DNA from 3 places in the Pseudomonas sp. RT4P38 genome. Region 2 is predicted to be linked to each of the others. Evidence: predicted binding sites of a transcription regulator. Region 2 holds the regulator's gene; each other region holds the start of a gene.

Region 1 (2,203 bases), 1.1 Mb from region 2:
CTCGATACAAGTCTAGTTGCTGGACCTGACGGGCCACGCCCAGATAGTCCGGGTCATCGCGCAACAAACCCCAGCGGCGGAACTGGGTCATGAACCACATGCCGTCGGACAAGTAAGGCAGGTTGACCTCGCCGTCCGCATGGAAACGCAGGGTGTGCGGATCCTGCCAACGATTACCGAGGCCATCGGCGTAGTCACCGAGCAGCCTCGGCGCGATGCAGTCGAGTGGCGCGTCGAGGTATTCGGGCGCACTCAACAGCTTCGCGGTGCTGCGGCGATTCTCGGTGCTTTCTTCGATGAAGCGGCTGGCTTCGAGAACCGCCATCACCAGCGCCCTTGCGGTGTTGGGGTATTGCTCGACAAAGGCGCGGGTGCAACCGAGGACTTTTTCCGGGTGATCGGGCCAGATGGTCTGGGTGGTTGCCATCGTGAACCCCAGATTTTGCTGCACCGCACTGGCGGACCACGGCTCACCGACGCAGAAGCCGTCGATGCGCCCGGCTTGCAGGTGCGCGACCATTTGCGGCGGCGGCACCACCACGCTGTCGACGTCCTGCAACGGATGAATGCCCTGACTCGCGAGCCAGTAATACAGCCACATGGCGTGAGTGCCCGTAGGAAATGTCTGGGCGAAAGTCAGTTTTGGGCGACTTTGGTGCACGTGCCGGTCGAGTGCTTCAGGACTGGTCACGCCCAGGGCCTGTAAGCCATGGGAGAGATTGATGCTCTGGCCATTCTGATTCAGGCCCATGAGCACCGCCATGTCGGTCGACGCGACACCGCCGATGCCCAAATGCACGGCGTAGATCAAACCGTACAGGCTGTGGGCGGCGTCAAGTTCGCCACTGACCAGTTTGTCCCGCAGGTTGGCCCAGGACGGCTGGCGCTTGAGGTTCAGGGTCAGGCCATAAGGTTGCGCGAAGCCCTGCGTGGCCGCGACCACCAGGGAGGCGCAGTCGCTGAGGGCCATGAAGCCGAGGTTGATTTCGGTCTTTTCCGGGGCATCGCTGCCGTTGACCCAGGCCAGAGGGTTGGCTGGAACTTCAATCATCTGTAAACACCTTCCATAAAAAAGCGCCGTACCGGGCTGCTTGCCAGGGCAAGGCCAAGTGACGACGCCTTTGTCTTTCGACTCATCCCGCCGTTGGCATGAGTGCTGATGTCAGTGACGGTGCAAGGCATATGCCATCGCTCACTGATTTTGTCGCGCGCCTCGCCTGCAACCTCGATGCCCGGCTATAATCGCCGCCACTTTTCGTAGCCCAGAGTCAAAGCCGCCCATGTACACCCTGGCCCGTCAGCTGTTGTTCAAACTTTCCCCGGAAACCTCCCACGATCTGTCCCTGGACCTGATCGGCGCGGGCGGGCGTTTGGGCCTCAACGGCTTGCTGTGCAAGGCACCGGCGAAAATGCCGGTGACCGTCATGGGCCTGGACTTCCCGAACCCGGTAGGTCTGGCGGCCGGTCTGGACAAGAACGGCGCGGCCATCGACGGTTTTGCCCAACTGGGTTTTGGTTTTGTCGAAATCGGCACCATCACCCCGCGTCCGCAGCCGGGCAACCCGAAGCCACGAATTTTCCGTCTGCCGGATGCCGAGGCGATCATCAACCGCATGGGGTTCAACAACCTCGGCGTCGATCATCTGCTGGCCCGAGTGGCGGCGGCCCAGTACAAGGGTGTGCTGGGTATCAATATCGGCAAAAACTTCGATACCCCGGTTGAGCGGGCGGTCGACGACTACCTGATCTGTCTGGACAAGGTCTACGCCCACGCCAGCTACGTGACGGTCAACGTCAGTTCGCCGAATACCCCGGGCCTGCGTAGCCTGCAGTTCGGCGATTCGTTGAAGCAATTGTTGGCTGACCTGGCTACGCGCCGGGCAGAACTGGCGCTGCGCCACGGCAAACATGTCCCACTGGCGATCAAGATTGCGCCGGACATGACCGACGAAGAAACCGCTCAGGTCGCGCAAGCGCTGATCGAAACCGGGATGGACGCGGTGATCGCCACCAACACCACCCTGAGCCGCGTCGGCGTTGAAGGCATGGAGCACGGCGACGAGACGGGCGGTCTGTCCGGCGCACCGGTTCGTGACAAGAGCACCCACACCGTTAAGGTGCTGGCGGCCGAGTTGGCCGGTCGCTTGCCGATCATCGCCGTGGGCGGCATTACCGAAGGCAAGCACGCGGCTGAGAAAATCGC
Region 2 (2,203 bases):
CCTGCCGCTGGAACGCTGTGGCGTGGCTCTACATCAACCGCTTGCGTTCGCTCGAAGGCGCGATCCCGAGGGATTCGCGGTACTTGGCGACGGTGCGGCGAGCCACCTGAATGCCTTGTGCCTCCAGTAAACCAGCGATCTTGCTGTCACTCAACGGCTTTTTCTGATTTTCCGCGGCAACCAGTTTTTTGATGATCGCGCGGATCGCCGTGGACGAGCATTCACCGCCCTCGGAGGTGCTGACGTGGCTCGAGAAAAAGTATTTCAGTTCATATATGCCTCGTGGGGTATGCATGAACTTTTGCGTGGTCACCCGTGAAATCGTCGACTCATGCATGCCCACCGCTTCGGCGATGTCATGCAGGACCAGCGGTTTCATGGCTTCGTCGCCGTATTCAAGAAAGCCGCGCTGATGCTCGACGATCTGAGTGGCTACTTTCATCAGGGTTTCGTTGCGGCTTTGCAGGCTCTTGATGAACCAGCGGGCCTCTTGCAACTGATTGCGCATGAAGGTGTTGTCGGCGCTGGTGTCGGCGCGGCGCACGAAACCAGCGTATTGAGCATTGACCCGCAGTCGCGGCACGGATTCCTGGTTCAGTTCCACCAGCCAGCGCTCGTTGTCCTTGCGTACGATCACGTCGGGAACGACGTATTCGGCTTCGCTGGACTCGATTTGCGAGCCTGGGCGCGGGTTGAGGCTCTGGACCAGTTCAATCACTTGGCGCAGCTCATCTTCCTTGAGCTTCATGCGACGCATCAGCTGGCTGTAGTCGCGGCTGCCGAGCAGGTCAATGTAATCGGTGACCAGGCGTTTGGCCTCGACCAGCCAAGGGGTCTTGGCGGACAACTGACGTAATTGCAGCAGCAGGCATTCACCCAGGTTACGGGCGCCGATGCCAGCGGGTTCGAATTGCTGGATGCGGTGCAGGACGGCTTCGATTTCGTCCAGTTCGATGTCCAGTTCCGGATCGAAGGCTTCGAGAATCTCCTCGAGGGTTTCGTCCAGGTAGCCCTGATTGTTGATGCAGTCGATCAGGGTCACGGCAATCAGGCGATCAGTGTCGGACATCGGTGCCAGGTTCAGTTGCCACAGCAAGTGGCTTTGCAGGCTTTCGCCGGCCGATGTACGGGTGGTGAAATCCCACTCATCGTCATCGTTGCTCGGCAGGCTGCTGGCGCTGGTCTGGTAGACGTCTTCCCACGCGGTGTCGACGGGCAGTTCGTTGGGAATGCGCTCGTTCCAGTCACCTTCCTCGAGGTTGTCTACAGTCGGGGCGGTTTCCTGGTAGGAGGGTTCCGAAACATCGGCGTTGGGAGGCTGTTCGGCTTTGTCGGCCAAGGGGTCGGCGTTATCGAAGTCGTCGCCTTCTTCCTGGCGTTCGAGCATCGGATTGGACTCCAGGGCCTCCTGGATTTCCTGTTGCAGGTCCAGGGTCGACAATTGGAGCAGGCGGATGGCCTGTTGCAGCTGCGGTGTCATCGTCAGCTGCTGGCCCATTCTCAAGACTAGCGATGGTTTCATGGCAGGGGCTTAACACCTTATTCGCCGGCGCACATGCGCCATCCACTACAGGGCGCCGGAGCGCCAAACATAAGCAAATTATATGCCTGAAACTGCAACGTTTGCCTAGAGCGCTGTAACAATAAAAAAGTATTCATTTTTATCGAGACTAGCGCTCGGTCGACTAGCCAGGCACCTCAGTGCTTACAGGCGGAACTCATGGCCCAGATACACTTCCTTGACCAGGTCGTTGGCCAGGATGGTGGCAGAGTCACCTTCGGCAATCAGTTGGCCATCGTTGACGATGTAAGCGGTTTCGCAGATATCCAGGGTTTCACGGACGTTGTGGTCAGTGATCAATACGCCAATGCCTTTGGCCTTGAGGTGATAGATGATCTGCTTGATGTCGCCCACCGAAATCGGGTCCACGCCGGCGAACGGTTCGTCGAGGAGGATGAATTTCGGGTTGGTCGCCAGTGCCCGGGCGATTTCCACGCGGCGGCGTTCACCGCCGGACAGACTCATGCCGAGGTTGTCGCGGATGTGGCTGATGTGGAATTCCTGCAGCAGGCTTTCCAGCTCTTTGCGACGACCGGTCTTGTCGAGCTCCTTGCGGGTCTCGAGGATTGCCATGATGTTGTCGGCTACCGAGAGTTTGCGGAAGATCGATGCTTCTTGCGGAAGATAGCCGATACCGGCCTT
Region 3 (2,203 bases), 1.9 Mb from region 2:
AAGCGGCAGACGTATTGCTCGGCCCGCCTGTCGCGCCTTCTCCCAGTCCAGGCGAGAAGTCTTGCCTTACTCGGCTTTCAGGCCGTCAGCGGAAACAGCCTGGACGCCTTTGATTTTCTTGGCGATAGCCACGGCGGTGGCTTTCTGAGCGTCAGTTACCGCAACGGTGGACGACAGAGACACTACGCCTTTGTTGGTTTCGACTTTGATGTCGGTGCCAGGAATGCCTTTTTCCGTCACCAGGTCGGCTTTGACTTTAGTGGTGATCCAGGTATCGGAAGTAGCTTCTTTGGCTTTGGTGACTTCACCCGCCGCCAGAGTCATCGGAGCCTGGGTGGTTTGGGTGGTCTGTGCAAATGCGACGTTGGCCATGGTCAGGGTCAACGCGGTAGCAGTAGCGGCAGCGATAGCGAACTTCTTCATACGAGTAACTCCTGTTTTTCATAAAGTCTGCTGCGTGTCTTGTCAGCAGGGTTACTGGAGATATTGCGAACGCTATGCCAACTTTGAGACAGTCAATAAATACATATAAATCAATAGTTTACAAAGACACCTAATTTTCGTAATCATGCAAATTGCATGACTTGGAAATTATCGACATGCAAGTTGCGGGTTTTGCCGCCGGACTAAGGCCATGAATTGTTGGAAGTTTTCTCAATTACTCGCATTTGCCCCAAACGGCGAACAAAAAAATGCCCCGCAAGGCGGGGCATTGGCCACACGGCAATGACTCAGCCTTATGCGGCGGGGGCAGCGGCAGCGGTGCAAGCTTTAGGCGCATATTCCGCATCGACTTCGGTGGTGCATGTCCAGCCAGTCAACGCGCGCGTCAGGGTAATGGACTTATTCAACACCGGACCCGGAGCATTAAGAATTTTGCAAGCGATAGAGCCTGTACCGTCAGCCGCTTTGCCGGTCGCTGACGTTGTACAGTTGGAGGTCGTTAAGGCACCACCGATCTTATCCAGTGTCACATCGGTCCCTTGATTCATAAGATCCTCAAACGGAACCTTCAACGCAGAAATCTCAGCCAGCCCCGCCGTGACTTTGGCCCGGGCCTGGTACTTGGAATATTGCGGCAACGCAAACGTCGCCAGAATTCCGATAATCGCCACCACGATCAGCAGTTCGATCAAGGTAAAACCTTTTTGAGTATTCAAAGACAAGCTCCATGCATGAGTCGAAATCTCATGATCTGAACTAGCCGCAGCACAGCCCATGCCAAGCCCTTCGCCCCGTGTTGGCGGGGCGTGCGAGCGACACACAGTCCTTTCCTACCCCCAGAATCCGCACTATCTGACACTTTTTGTCACCTGAACGTCGCTGGTTTGGTTACTCCGCTTGACTAGGCTATAAGTCATGAACTGTCTGCGTCCGGTATCCCCATGAATGACATCGCCCTTAGCGGTCTGGCCAAGCAATTGGTCCTGGCCGAGCTGCTCACTGACAAAAGCGCGCAACAGGCGTATCAGCAAGCCCAACGTGATAAAACCCCCCTCGTCAGCTACCTGGTGCAGAACAAGCTGGTGAAAAGCCGCCAGGTTGCCGAGATCGCGTCGGAACACTTCGGCATGACCTTGCTCGACCTCGATTGCCTGGACAAGGAAACCCAACCCAAGGGTCTGGTCAGCGAGAAACTGATCCGCCAGCACCACGCCCTGCCCCTCTGGCGACGCGGCAACAAACTGTTCGTGGGGATTTCCGACCCGACCCATCACCAGGTCATTAACGATATCCAGTTCAGCACCGGGCTCAATACCGAAGCCATTCTGGTCGAAGACGACAAACTCACTGATGCCATCGAAAAATTCTTCGACAGCCCAAGTACCGGCCTGGAAGACATGGCCGACGTTGACCTCGATGGCGTGGACATCGAGTCGATCGATGACAACAGACAGGACGCCATCGCCGGCCAGGATGCCGACGATGCGCCCGTGGTGCGCTTCGTCCACAAAATGTTGCTGGACGCGATCAAAAGCGGCTCTTCCGACCTGCATTTCGAACCTTATGAAAAAACCTACCGCGTGCGGATGCGTACCGACGGTATTTTGCGTGAAGTCGCCAAACCACCGATTCAACTGGCCAATCGCATCGCCGCGCGGCTGAAAGTCATGGCCAGCCTCGACATCTCCGAACGGCGCCGGCCCCAGGACGGGCGGATCAAGATGCGCCTGTCCAAGAGTAAGTCCATCGACTTTCGGGT

Evidence for each region. The regulator sigma-54, encoded in region 2, starts transcription at its own class of promoters, with help from an activator protein. The targets are predictions, from matches to a motif close to ANTGGCATNNANNTTGCTNT.
Region 1: the regulator sigma-54 is predicted to act here: its motif matches at 1,171-1,190, upstream of ACYZT7_RS11115 (CmpA/NrtA family ABC transporter substrate-binding protein).
Region 3: the regulator sigma-54 is predicted to act here: its motif matches at 1,207-1,226, upstream of ACYZT7_RS27795 (pilin).

The regions. Positions count from the first base shown of each region.
Region 1 covers NZ_CM142703.1:2,380,127-2,382,329, forward strand. The annotation lists gene ACYZT7_RS11115 (CmpA/NrtA family ABC transporter substrate-binding protein) at 1-1,051, opposite strand, end outside; gene ACYZT7_RS11120 (quinone-dependent dihydroorotate dehydrogenase) at 1,281-2,203, shown strand, end outside.
Region 2 covers NZ_CM142703.1:1,232,101-1,234,303, forward strand. The annotation lists gene ACYZT7_RS05640 (RNA polymerase factor sigma-54) at 29-1,522, opposite strand; gene lptB (LPS export ABC transporter ATP-binding protein) at 1,706-2,203, opposite strand, start outside.
Region 3 covers NZ_CM142703.1:5,983,255-5,985,457, forward strand. The annotation lists gene ACYZT7_RS27790 (BON domain-containing protein) at 67-423, opposite strand; gene ACYZT7_RS27795 (pilin) at 738-1,160, opposite strand; gene pilB (type IV-A pilus assembly ATPase PilB) at 1,386-2,203, shown strand, end outside.